Labrenzia sp. VG12: one gene and its partner. The protein of the gene in region 1 interacts with the protein of each later gene in a pairwise test. Links are inferred from orthologs where the notes say so. Each region holds a gene or a part of one and is shown in the gene's direction. Other genes may lie near its edges.

What was found. The genes of interacting proteins can lie anywhere in the genome.
Region 2: the proteins of rpe (region 1) and eno interact in binary tests that used the Escherichia coli proteins (3 or more experiments, as listed by UniProt). The link is inferred for Labrenzia sp. VG12 from one-to-one orthologs.

Annotation. Positions count from the first base shown.
Region 1 is NZ_CP022529.1:1,984,402-1,992,261, forward strand. The notes cover bases 2,691-5,682. They hold rpe (ribulose-phosphate 3-epimerase), read left to right. Parts: upstream 2,691-3,846; coding sequence 3,847-4,518; downstream 4,519-5,682. Other genes in these bases: CHH27_RS09270 (Na+-dependent transporter), read left to right, coding at 2,691-2,904; CHH27_RS09275 (DUF2259 domain-containing protein), read left to right, coding at 2,982-3,725; CHH27_RS09285 (GIY-YIG nuclease family protein), read right to left, coding at 4,748-5,062; CHH27_RS09290 (APC family permease), read left to right, coding at 5,438-5,682. In the rest of the region: CHH27_RS09260 (PepSY domain-containing protein), read right to left, coding at 108-416; CHH27_RS09265 (FAD-binding oxidoreductase), read right to left, coding at 563-1,831; more of CHH27_RS09270, read left to right, coding at 1,939-2,690; more of CHH27_RS09290, read left to right, coding at 5,683-7,048; CHH27_RS09295 (hypothetical protein), read right to left, coding at 7,091-7,432; CHH27_RS09300 (NUDIX hydrolase), read right to left, coding at 7,516-7,860. UniProt on the Escherichia coli protein: Catalyzes the reversible epimerization of D-ribulose 5-phosphate to D-xylulose 5-phosphate.
Region 2 is NZ_CP022529.1:1,262,858-1,268,227, forward strand. What follows is about bases 1-2,936. They hold eno (phosphopyruvate hydratase), read left to right. Parts: upstream 1-799; coding sequence 800-2,074; downstream 2,075-2,936. Other genes in these bases: kdsA (3-deoxy-8-phosphooctulonate synthase), read left to right, coding at 1-658; CHH27_RS05725 (DsbA family oxidoreductase), read right to left, coding at 2,144-2,818; CHH27_RS05730 (response regulator transcription factor), read right to left, coding at 2,935-2,936. Outside these bases: more of CHH27_RS05730, read right to left, coding at 2,937-4,116; CHH27_RS05735 (class I adenylate-forming enzyme family protein), read right to left, coding at 4,130-5,370. UniProt on the Escherichia coli protein: Catalyzes the reversible conversion of 2-phosphoglycerate (2-PG) into phosphoenolpyruvate (PEP). It is essential for the degradation of carbohydrates via glycolysis.

The DNA of each region.
Region 1 (7,860 bases):
AAGGCCGTTTGTCGAATGATGCATCATAGGCAGAATTTGGTGTTGGCCCCCGGCCGGGTGGTCGGGGCGGACCACGGCGGGTCCGGCCGGGGTTGGCCGGTCAGATATCAGTCGTCGTCTTTCTCATCGTCCTCGTCCTGACCATCCAGTTCCATTTCCAGAACCAGGCCGGACGTGGCATCGACAACAACTTCCATCTCCTTGCCATCCAGGGAGACTTCGGCCTCGATTTCACCATTCTCGGTTTCAATCTCTTCCACCGTGTAACCCTCGGCGGTCAGCGCGGCGCGGATCTCGTCTTCCGTCGTGCCGAGCGTATCGCCGACGGAAACCGCGGCCACGGCAAGACTTGTCCCGGCCAGAAATCCGGTTAGGGAGAACAGGGTAAGCGCAGTAGATTTGATCGGGAGCGTCATGGGGGGTCCTTTGACTGTTGGAGGTCGGGCCAACGGCACCTTCAGCGCCGCGGCTTCCGATTTGCCCGTCCAACGCCGGGCGCTCCATCCCTCAAAGGCTTATAAACCCGCGGCTCAACCAAGGTTTAGGCGGGTTTAGAAAAGGTTTATTGAAAGAACCGCCCCGGTGACAGGCCAGCCGGATCGAGCAAAGGATCCTTACCCGCGATCATTGAAGCGAGCAGACGCCCTGTAATCGGTCCAAGCGTGAAGCCGTCATGGGCATGACCGAAATTCAGCCACAGGCCAGGCGTCAACGGAGACGCCCCCACGACCGGCAGGGAATCGGGCAGGCATGGCCGGCACCCCATCCAGACTTCGTCTTTCAGACGCCGGCCAAGCGGGAAAAGCTCCTCGGCCCGCCGTTTAGTCCGCTTCAGGACCGCCGGATTGGGCGGTGCGTCGCGCGCTGCAAGTTCCACACCTGTCGTCAGGCGGATACCGTTATCCGTCGGTGTCAGGACAAACCCGTTTTCAACGTCGACAACCGGACGCGACAGCGACGCTCCGGAAAGAGGCCGGTAATGCATGTGGTAGCCGCGTTTGACGGCAAGCGGATAGGTTTCACCGAGCTGCGTCAGCAGGTCGTCAGACCAGGCGCCCAGCGCCACCACGGCCTGGGAGGCCGTTATCTCGCCGCGCTCACAGCTTAATTGCCATACGCTCCGGTGGCGGGTCAGCCGCCGCGCGTCGCCCCGAAAGGAGCTGCCCCCTTCCCGGATGAAACCCCGCCAGAACGCGTCGACCACAGCCCCCGGATTGGAAACGGAGCAGCTTTCCAGCCAGTGCAGCGCCTTCAGCCCGCCGGTTTTCAGTCCGGGCTCCAGAGCATTGATCTCGCTGTCTCCAAGTTCATCATAGGCAACGCCGAACACCCGTGCGTATTGGCGCTCCGCGTTGCTCTCCTTGAAGCCGGCCTCTGTGCGATAGAGATGCAGCCAGCCGCCCTGGCGGTAGAAGCGGTCGGCATTGGTACTTCGCGCCAGCTCCAGATGCTCTTCGACTGCGAATGCCCTCAGGGGCGCGACCACCCTGGAATAGATCTCGGCACCGCGCTCGCTGCCAGCCTTATGGAACTGCCTGATCCAGGGCAGCAACCGGAGGACCGTGGCCGGATCAAGCGACACGGCGCTGGATTGCCCCAGGAAAATGCCGAGCAGCTGCAGCGGGTGCGTCGGCACCTTGTGCGGCACAAAACCATTGCGCTGCACGATGCCGGCATTGCCGAAAGAGGCCTCCTCACCCGGATGCTTCCGGTCGACCAACGCCACTTCCAGTCCCAGGCGGCGCAGATGCAGGGCAGTGGTAACGCCGACGATGCCGGCACCAAGCACGATCACGTCAAAGGATTGCGTCTGTCTTGTTTTTGCTGTCATACCTGTTCCGGTCGGTCCAGGGTCATTGGGTCTTGCTTGAGGTCCTGCCATCCGTCAATTCGGACCGTACCATCTGCCAAGCCAGCCATGTCAGGAGACAACACTAGATGATTCGGATGATCGGGGCAGGCCTGGCGTGGATTGGACGTCACGGCACGGCCGCACTTGTTGTGAGTATCTTTATCGGCGTCGCCCTGCCGGCCCTGTCCGCCTATATGCGCCCCTATCTCGGCATCTCTGTCTTCAGCCTCCTGACTCTTGCTTTCCTGCGCGTCGACCAGGATGCCATTGTCCGCCGTCTGCGCCGGCCAACGCTGCTGATCGCAGCCCTTGTCTGGATGATGCTGGGTGCCCCGCTCCTGACCTGGATGGCCATCCTGGCCATTGGCCCGGACCAGCTCGGCCCCGACATCGTCCTGGCCCTCTATATCGCGACCGCGGCACCGCCCGTCATGGCCGCTCCAGCCTTTATCTACCTGCTGGGCCTCGACGGCACCTTGAGCCTTGCCCTCTCGGTCGCCGCACTCATCGTAACCCCTTTGACAGCGCCCCTCGTCGGAGAACTCATGCTTGGCCCGTCGCTGCCCCTGAGCGTTGGCGGCCTGGCCCTGCAATTGTCCGCGCTTCTGGTCGGCGCCTTTCTGTTGTCCTTCATCTTCCGGCGCCTGGCCGGGCGTGAACGTCTGGTGCGCTCGTCCCACCACATCAGCGGGCTGAACGTCCTGCTGCTGCTGGTCTTCGCGATTGCTGCCATGGACGGGGTCGCGGCAAGCTTTGCCGCAAAGCCTGGATTTACGCTTGGATTGACCGCCCTCACTTTTGCGCTGGCGCTTGTGCAGATGCTGCTGTCGCTTGCCCTCTTCGCCCCCGCAAGCCGCGAAGACGCCTATGCCATCGCCCACACCTGCGGCACCCGCAACATGGGCCTGATGGTGGCCGCGCTCGGCGGCACCTTGCCCGAACTCACCTGGCTGTGGTTCGCCGTCGGCCAGTTCCCGATCTACATGCTGCCGATGATGCTGAAACCCTTCGTGCGGCTCTACTGCGGACCGAACGCCGGAAGTGTGACGTAGCCGGTCTTTCCCATGAGCGTGGTATGCTTATCTGCCGCTCCAGGATGACACCAACCAACCCCCGAAGGAGCCTGTCCGTGACTTTTATCCGCGCACTCAGATGCCTGTCCCTTCTCGTCGCCGCCGGTCTTCTGTCCCCGGCGGCCTTTGCCGGCGACACGGCAAAACTGCATGTGCTCGGTTTTTCCAAGACCGGCAGTTTCTTCGCCTTTGAACAATACGGCTTCCAGGATGGCTCCGGCTTTCCCTATTCGGAAATCTTTGTGGTGGATGTCATCGGCGACAGCTGGGTGAAACCCTCGCCTTTCCGCCTGCGCAAGGACGTCGATGTCGGCCTGGGGGATGCCGCCGACAACGCTCTGACGGCCGCGCGCTCCGAAAACCGCCTCAACGCGCAACCGCTTCTGAAGGACAAGGCAATCGCCGGCAAGGGCGACACGGTCGGCTTCAGTCCGCTCACGGAACTGACATCCGATCCCCACAAGATGGTCGTCGCCCCGCGCGTGTTCTTTCAGGAGGGGGACAGCCCGGTGGAGCTCACCCTGTCCGAATACGCGCTGCCCGACGCAACGTGCCAGGGCTATGGCGCAGAAACCAGGGGCTTCCGCCTCACCATGGTGTATGACGGCGTTACGCGTGTTCTCAACGAAGACAAATCCGTTCCCAAGAGCCGCAAGTGCCCGCTCAGCTACCGTATCGAGCGGTTTGTGACCTTCTTCCCTGCCGAAGCACCACCGGTCTTTGCCGTCCTCCTTCAGATGGACAGCCTCGGATTTGAAGGTCCGGACAGACGGTATCTGGCGATAACCGGACGGCTTTGAGCAACTAAACCGATTGAGGCCTGCCGCGCCGCCTTGCCCGCAAGGGCCAGAAATGCTAGCGCGGCGGCACAAGATTTCCGCGGCCCAAGTCGAGGCCGCACGGGCCATTCGGGAGACTGCCATGCCGCGCGACATCAAGATCGCTCCGTCCATCCTCGCCTCCGATTTTTCCAAGCTGGGCCAGGAGGTCCGCGACGTTGTTGAAGCTGGCGCCGATTGGATCCATCTCGATGTCATGGACGGCCATTTTGTACCCAACATCACCTTCGGCCCGGACGTGATCGCAAAACTCCGCCCCCATACCAACAAGGTCTTCGACACCCACCTGATGATCGAACCCTGCGATCCCTACCTGGAAGCCTTCGCCAAGGCCGGCTCGGACATCATCACGGTGCATGCGGAAGCAACCACCCATCTCGACCGCTCGCTCCAGGCCATCCGCAACCTCGGCAAGAAGGCAGGCGTGTCGCTCAATCCGGCCACGCCTGAGAACGTTCTGGAATACGTGCTTGACCGGCTCGATCTAATCCTGGTCATGACCGTGAACCCGGGTTTCGGCGGACAGAAATTCATCGAGTCCCAGGTCGAAAAGACCCGGCGCATCCGTGAGATGATCGGCGACCGTCCGATCGATCTGGAAATCGACGGCGGCGTCACTCCGGCAACCGCGCCGCTCGTGGCCGCTGCCGGCGCCAATGTGCTTGTGGCCGGCTCGGCCGTCTTCAAGGGCGGGTTCGTGGACGGCTACCGGGAGAATATCTCGGCGATCCGCGAGGCAGCGGCAGAAGCTTAAGGATATGATGTATGCGGGAGCAAGCGGCCGATCCTTCGGGAAGGGCCTGCGGCCCTCCTCAGGATGAGACCGTTGATTGCTGCAATGCCAGAATTTGCTGGATGGATCGATACCAAAGACTGCCGTCTGAGTCTTAAAGTCCCGCAAATCTGACTGTTCGGTATTGCCACACCCTCAGACCTCATCCTGAGGAGGATCGCTAGGTCCGTCTCGAAGGATCGGCCGCTTGCTACCGGTTTTCTCCGGCATTTTTACCGTGTTTTTTCCCTCGCCGAGAAAGCTTCGGAAGCGCTTCAAAATCGCCCCGGATCAGCGCTTCCTTCTTTTCTCGCCGCCATTTCTTGACCTGACGCTCAAAGGCTATCGCGTCCGTGATCCGCTCAAAGTGACAGTTAAAGACAAGCGATAGCGGCCGGCGCCGCGCTGTGAAGCCGTCATAAACACCTTGCTCATGCTCACTTAGGCGGGTTTCAAGGTCCTTTTCCGTGACCCCGGCATAGTAGCTGCCATCGGCACAGCGCAGGATGTAAACGGTCGCACTCATGCGACATGCTTAACACAGCAGACACAACCATTGCGAGAAATACTGAGCAAGTAGCCCATCCTTCGAGACAGCGCTGACGCGCTTCCTCAGGATGAGGTCTGGAATTTGGCTGTCACTGGAAAGAGTTAGGCACTAAGCCTTGTTTCAATCGGCAGAAACCGAACGGTTCCCAAACCCAACAATCTCATCCTCAGGAGAGCCGCAGGCCCGTCTCGAAGGATCGGCCGCTTGCCCGAGGTTACGATAAGCCTCAAAAATCAGGGATTTCCACGCAACACCTTCACAACCGCAACAACCCGTCTTCCCGATGAGACACTCCCTCGGTTAAGCTCCCAGTTCGAAGACAAAAATCCGGGGGGATTCGTCTTGGCGCATATGGAACGCAGTATCGGGTTGCTTGGGCTGACTTTTGTCGCCATCAGCGGCATTCTCGGCTCCGGCTGGCTGTTTGCCCCGCTTCTGGCCGCCCAGGCGGCTGGCCCCTCCTCCCTGATCGCCTGGATGATCGGCGGCTTTGCCATGCTGCTCCTGGCGGCGACCTTTGCCGAGATTGCAACGATCCTGCCTGTTGCCGGCGGCATTGGCCGGGTACCGCATTTTTCCCATGGCTCGGTCGTTTCCATGACCATGGGCTGGACCGCCTGGGTCGGCTACAACACGACGGCGACCATCGAGGTCGAGGCCGTCCTGCGCTACTCGAAGAGCATGGCGCCCTGGCTCTACGGCCCGGATGGTCTTCTGACACCCGCCGGGCTTGGTGTTGCCTGCCTGCTCTTGCTGTTCTTCACCGTGCTGAATGCCTTTGGTGTCAAATTCTTTGCCAGGATCAACACGGCGCTCACCTGGGTCAAGATCGTCATCCCCGCGCTGCTCGCCGCCGTGATCCTGACCTCCGAATTCCGCTATGCCAATTTCAGCGACTATGGCGGCTTCGCGCCGGAAGGGCTCAAGGGGATCCTGTCGGCCATCTCCACCGGCGGTGTCATCTTCGCCCTGATCGGCTTTCGGCACGTGATAGACATGGCCGGGGAAGCCCGTAACCCGAAAGTCAACGTGCCCCTGGCGCTTGTGCTGTCCCTCGTGGTCTGTCTGGTGATCTACGGCGGTCTGCAGCTCGCCTTTCTGGGCGCGCTTGATCACGCACAGCTGTCGGATGGCTGGCCGGCGCTGCACTTTACCGGTGAGCTCGGTCCCATGGCGGCCCTTGCGACAGCGGTCGGCGCGCTCTGGATCGTCAGCATTCTGGACACCAGCGCCCGCATTTCCAGCTTCGCCTCGGGGCTCGTCTCCGTTGGCTCGAATGCCCGCCTGGGTCTTGCCATGGCGCAGAACGGCCTGTTCCCGAAATTCATGGAAACCCTGTCTGCCCGCGGTGTGCCGCTGTTTTCGCTTCTGGTCAATTTTGCAGTCGCGTCGCTGTTCTTCGTGCTTCTGCCCTTCAAGGAAGTGCTCGCGCTCAACACCTCCTCGATCGTCCTGTCGTTCATTGTCGGACCGATCGCCGTTTTGTCCTTCCGGCGTCTGTTGCCCGACACACCTCGCGCCTTCGTCCTGCCCGCCGCCCCGGTCTCCGGCTGTCTTGCATTTGTTGTCGCCAGCCTGATCATCTACTGGAGTGGCTGGCACACGATGCTGCATCTCGGCATCTGCCTTGCCATCGGCTTTGCCCTGATGCTGGTGCGCAGCAAACAGGGCGGGTTCGACAGTCTCGACTGGCGCGAAGCGGCCTGGCTGCCGCCTTACCTGATCGGCCTTGTGTGCTTTTCCTATCTGGGGTCTTTTGGCGGAGGCTCCGGCATGCTGCCCGTCGGTCCCGACATGATTGCCATTGCCCTGATGGCCACGGGCATCTACCTGCTGGCGGTCCGGCTCAGCCTGCACAAGGACAAGTTCAACCGCTATATCGCCGAGGAAGAACTCGACGAGATGCTGGAATATGACAGCGTCGACGATGCCCCGGTCGAACGGCCTGACTTCAAGCGCTGATTCAGCCGATATGTCGAGCGTGCACGCGGCCGCCGGGTGGGCCTAGGGCAGCTGTGTCAGGCTCTCCAGATACAGCACACCGCCGTAGTTGACGAATTTCGCCAGCACGCCCTTGTCGTAAAGCTCTCCGGCCTCTTCTCCGCCAGGATCATACTGACAGCCGACATAGACGTGGTCCGGGTTTTCCTTGTCGAGATCCGGGTCAAAGCCCAGGGACCATTGCGGCGTTGTCGCGCAGGGTCCAAGGCTGCCGATGGCCGCACTCAGGCCGGCAGCACCGGAGGGTGACGCCATGAACCTGGAAAAGTCAGGTTCTGCCGACAGAGCCGACCCGGCACTGGTGACAAGGGTCATGACAGCGATGGCAAGAGGGCGATAAATCATCTGTTTTCCAATCAATCAATGAAGTCGGCCGCAGTCGGTGCGGCCAGTTTGGTTATGAGGCTCAAAGGAGGAGAGCAACCGGGTCAGCTGAACAACCGGCCGGGTTTCTGGCCAGGAGCGGGCGGGGAAAGTTTTTGCGCAAGCCCCGCCGGGTAGAGGTCCAGTCCCTTGGCAGCAAGCTCATCGAGCGTGATCCACTTTGCCGTGCCCATGGTATCGTCATTGATCTCGTAGATGACGGTATCCATGCGGTAGTAACTGCTGTCCGTGAAATGGGCATGGCACAGGAAAACGATCTCGTGACCGGTGACACCGTGATGCTCATAGATGTTTTCCATCACGAAGTGATTGTCGAGCAGTGTAATCCGCGTGCCCAGCTCTTCCAGGAATTCACGCTGAAGTGCGTCACGCCAGGGCTCACCGAACTC
Region 2 (5,370 bases), 720 kb from region 1 along the record:
CCGCACGTCGCTCTCCGGACAACGTGGTGTTGGCCTGTCCGATGCTTTGCCGATCTTTGCAGAGATCAAGGAAACCTACGGCATGCCGGTATTGACCGATGTGCACGCGCCGGAGCAATGCGCGCCGGTCGCCGAGATTGTTGACGTTCTGCAGATCCCTGCATTTCTGTGTCGCCAAACCGACCTTCTGGTTGCCGCCGCAAAAACCGGCGGTGTCGTCAACGTCAAGAAAGGCCAGTTTCTTGCGCCCTGGGACATGAAAAATGTTCTGGACAAGGTAACGGGCTCCGGCAATCCAAACGTCTTGCTGACCGAACGCGGTGCAAGCTTTGGGTACAACACGCTTGTGACCGACATGCGGTCCCTGACCATTATGGCGCAGACCGGTGCTCCGGTTGTTTTCGATGCAACCCATTCTGCACAGGCTCCGGGAGGACAAGGTGGTTCTTCGGGTGGCGATCGGACCATGGTACCGGTCCTTGCGCGTGCTGCAGTTGCTGTTGGCGTCGCTGGCCTCTTCATTGAAACCCATCCGGATCCCGACAAGGCACCGTCCGACGGTCCGAACATGGTGCCGCTGAGTGAGCTGGAAGCACTTCTTGCGCAGCTCAAGGCACTTGATGCGGTTATCAAGACTCCGGCTGTAGCCGCCGAATAGATTGTTTCAGCCGCATCCTTGGATGCGGCTTTCTCATGTGGAGCCATGCTCCGTTTCTCACGCCGGTCTGCCGGCGTCCACTAATGCCGGACCCCGTCCGGCAAACGTCAGTACTGCTACTTGTGACAGGGAGTTCATTCCATGACCGCCATTATCGATGTCATCGGCCGTCAGATCTTTGACAGCCGCGGCAATCCGACCGTTGAGGTCGACGTATTCCTGGAAGATGGCTCCTTCGGCCGTGCCGCCGTTCCGTCCGGCGCGTCGACCGGCGCGCATGAAGCCGTTGAACTGCGCGACGGTGGCGACCGCTACATGGGCAAGGGCGTTCAGAAGGCCGTTGATGCCGTCAATGGCGAGATCTTCGAAACGATCGGCGGCCTTGAAGCCGAGGATCAGCTGCAGATCGACCAGGCGATGATCGACCTTGACGGCACACCGAACAAGGCCCGTCTTGGCGCCAATGCAATCCTGGGAGCGTCCCTTGCCGTTGCCCGCGCTGCAGCCCAGGCGTCCGGTCTGCCGCTCTACCGCTATGTCGGCGGCACCTCCGCCCGCACCCTGCCGGTGCCGATGATGAACATCATCAATGGCGGCGCCCATGCCGACAACCCGATCGACTTCCAGGAATTCATGATCATGCCGGTTGGGGCCGAAAGCCTCAGTGAAGCCGTTCGCATGGGCTCTGAAATCTTTCACACGCTCAAGAAAGCCCTGAACGCTGCCGGTCACAACACCAACGTTGGTGACGAAGGTGGCTTCGCACCGAACCTGGAGTCGACCGACGCAGCCATCGGTTTCGTCATGAAATCCATTGAAGCGGCCGGATACAAGCCGGGAGAAGACGTCTATCTGGCGCTTGACGCCGCTTCGACCGAATTCTTCAAGGACGGCAAATACGTCCTGGAAGGTGAGGGTAAGTCACTGGCACCTGAGGAAATGGCTCAGTATCTCGCCGATCTCGTGTCCCGCTATCCGATCATCTCCATCGAAGACGGTCTGGCAGAAGACGACTGGGACGGCTGGAAGGCCACTACGGACCTTGTTGGCAACAAGTGCCAGCTGGTCGGTGACGACCTCTTCGTGACCAACTCCGAGCGCCTGCGCAAGGGCATCGACATGGGTGTTGCCAACTCCATCCTGATCAAGGTCAACCAGATCGGCACACTGTCCGAGACACTTGATGCCGTCGAAACCGCCCACAAGGCCGCCTATACCGCCGTGATGTCGCACCGGTCCGGCGAAACCGAAGACAGCACGATTGCCGACCTGGCCGTTGCCACCAATTGCGGACAGATCAAGACTGGTTCCCTGGCCCGCTCCGACCGGCTCGCTAAATACAATCAGCTGATCCGGATCGAGGAAGAACTGGGCCCGCAGGCTATCTACGCAGGCCGGTCCATCCTGAAGGGCTGAGCCTTGCCTCTCTGAAAACGAAAAACCCCGCAGAAACTGCGGGGTTTTTTGTTGCCTGCTTTCGGGCTTCTACTGGGACGCGGCAGCCTGCGGGTTGGTTCTTGTTTCTTCCGCATGCAGCAGGGCGGCGGCAATCGTTTCTGCCTTCTCGGCACCGGCCAGAACAAACCGCCCGTCGATGATGAAGCAGGGAACGCCGGACACTCCAGAATTGACAGCGTTTTCGATCTGGGCCGTAACCTTGTCGAGATCGGTTTCCGTCTCCAGGAGCTGTTCCACCAGATCGGACTGCATGCCGGCTTCCTCGGAAATCCGCACCAGCGTTTCGGATTTGGTCAGGTCTTCTCCGTCAACAAAATAGGCCTTGAAGAGACGCTCAACCACCTCGTCCTGAAGATCGTCCGCGCGAGACCACAGGATCAAGCGGTGGCAATCGAGGGTGTTTGGGGACAGCCTGATATCCACGAAAGCAAACGGGATGCCTTCTTCCTGACCCGCCGTCCGGATCTGGCTGTAAAAGGCATTAGCCCGATCCATCCCGCCGAACTTGTCGCTGAGATACTGCTGCCGATCCTTGCCGGACTTCGGCAGGGTCGAATCCAGCTGAAAGGGGTGCCAGCGCACCAGAACATTCAGTTGCGGCACAGAGCGGAGCGCGGCTTCCAGCCGTCGCTTACCGATGTAACACCACGGACACATCACATCCGAAATGACATCGACGGTGAGTGGGGCTACATCTGTCATGCGACTTCCTGATTTCTGACTGGTTCATTCAAGGCTAGTGCCTTGTGGGTATTTGCCAAGCCCCATTTCGTGGCAACGTTAAGGCAAGGCCCCAAAATTGCGCGAAATGCGCCGGTTTAAAGCACTGTATGGGTCAAAATCGAGTTGATCCGTTTTTGAAGACGCGTGGTACCGGCTTCGTTTTTCAGAACGGCAACGGGACCGACGTCCCGAATGAGACATACAAGATCCTCGTCCCGGCTGGTGGCATCGGCGATCGACAGCAAAGTCGCATTGATTTCCTCAAGCTCTTCCAGGGAGGTAACGGCGATACCAAAATTTTCCGGTTGAAGACGCATCTCCCAGAGATCCAGCCCCCTTGCAGCCAGCTGGTTGCTGCAGGCTTCCAGATAGGTTGTGTAGTCTTCGACCGCCAGACCGCCGACATTGACCTGCTGACGCAGCCACATGTGGCTTTCGGCAAGCACCCGGTCTGCAAGGCGCCGCCTCTTGCCGAAGCGGATAGCGGCGTTCAGGCGTTTGACCAGTGTTTCCTTGCGGTTTTCTCCAACAAGAACGTCCGAGGCGCCATTACGGAACAACAGCACCAGATCTTCCTCGCGCTCACACACGGCAAGGACCGGCAGGCCGGCGAAGCGGGCATCCCGTCTGATCTGCTGCATATAGTCAATCGCGTCATCAAACGGAGCATCAATGACAACCGCGTCGAACGCCCGTTTGGACATGAATTCAACGGCCATGTTGCCGTCGAACGCGCCGACGACCTCGACCTTCTGGTCGCTGGCATCCTGCCATTCCAGAAAACGCCCGCTCAGGCCAACAACGAGCAGGCTGCTGGACCCTGAATGATGCGGCGCGGAGCCGAAACCGGGAATGCGACCAAAAACCCGACGGCGCAATTGTGCCTCGTCAGAGCGCAACAGCGCGCGCTGATGAATGCAAATCAGCATCAGGAGAACTTCGTCTGGCACGATCCGGTCGATCACCGCCGTGGGCTGAAGCCCGTCCGGCAACAGGTCGTCGCTACCCGTAAGGAGATAGAAGGGGACTTCGCAGACGAGGTTCCTGATCTGCGGCATCAGCCAGTCGAAGAAAGCCGTTTGCTGCCCCTGTTCGAGCTCTGCCACGTCAACCACGACCGCCGCCGGCAGCGCCAGGGGTAGCCGGCTTCCGCGGTCAAACATTTTCAGCAGCGACACATCCAGGGCTTCCGGAGCGTCCCCACTTCCGCTGCGCCTTGGCCGGCGCCCCGCGTACCAGTAAGGACCGCGCCAGGAGAGCGAGGTTTCTAAATCCATTCCCTGTCCCCAACTATGCCACGGCAGCAGGCAGGCGCTGGGTCCGCATGGTCAGCCGCTCGCGGCAGATGGTTCCATCGTCGTTCCGTGGCAATGACTGTAAAATCAGCACACGATGGGGGATCTTGGCAAGGTCTACACCTTCTGCGTCCAGATAAGCAAAGAATGCTCCTGCATCCGGAACGTGTCCGGGATCGGGTACAAGAGCGGCATACATGCGTGCGCCAAGAACCGCGTCTTCAACGATGAAAGCGGCAGCTTCCCGGATGCCGGGATAACTTGAATAGATCCGATCGATGGTTTCAAGGTTCCCCGTCCCCAGCGCATATTGGCCGGGAATGCCGAAACCGGCGAGACCGTCTTCCACCAGTTCGACCTTGATGTTGGTGTTGAGAAAACCTGTTCCCTCCCAACGGACACGCCGCTGGTCTCCATTGATGGTACGCCAGCCGATTTCAGGAACCATGGGCCCTTTCACCAACAGGGTCGGGGGTTGATCATCCACTTCGTCAGTGACTGCAATTTCCAGAAGGGCTGGCCCGCTCTCGCACCCGTTCGGCCCGTTATGCTTTCCCAGCGCTGTTGGTTTCATCTTGGCGGAAGGACCACGCGCCTTGGCGACAAGCGCGAATTCATCGGCAAGGTGAAGATCAACCAGACGTCGGCGCGCAACAAAGGTGGTTGGATGTGGCGCCGCAATGTTCCAGGCTGCCAGCAGGGCCGTTTTGGAATTGGACAGCTTGCGATCCAGGGTCTGCGCAAGCGGACCAGGTGTCATGACGACATCGGCGTCGACCTCATTGGCGTGTGCCGCAAGATTGGCGAGGGAAGTCGGATGATGCAGATGAAGCGTGCCTCCGGTCAAAAGCCAGGGTACCAGACCGCCGCCCAGCCCGGTCAGGCCACTCAGCGAATAGGGCAGGATTACCGTGCTGGCGTCCTTGATATGCGCTTCATGAACAACCATCTGCGCCGCCGATGTCCAGTGGTTGTGACACCGCGTCACCGGGACGTTTTCCTCGCCGCTGCGGCTCCAGCAGATGGTGGCGGTATGGTCGGCCGGCTCCGGTCTCTCGCTTGGCGAGAACTGAAGGTCGTCCCCCATTTCGGCAAGCATGGGGCCAAGTTCGATCAAACCGTCAGGGACGTCCTTGCCGAGCCCGAAGACGAAGCGCAGCGAGAACAGGTCGGCGGCAACGTCCCGGGCCGCGACACCAACTTCTCGGGTTTCCACGCGGTCTGCGGCAATGAACC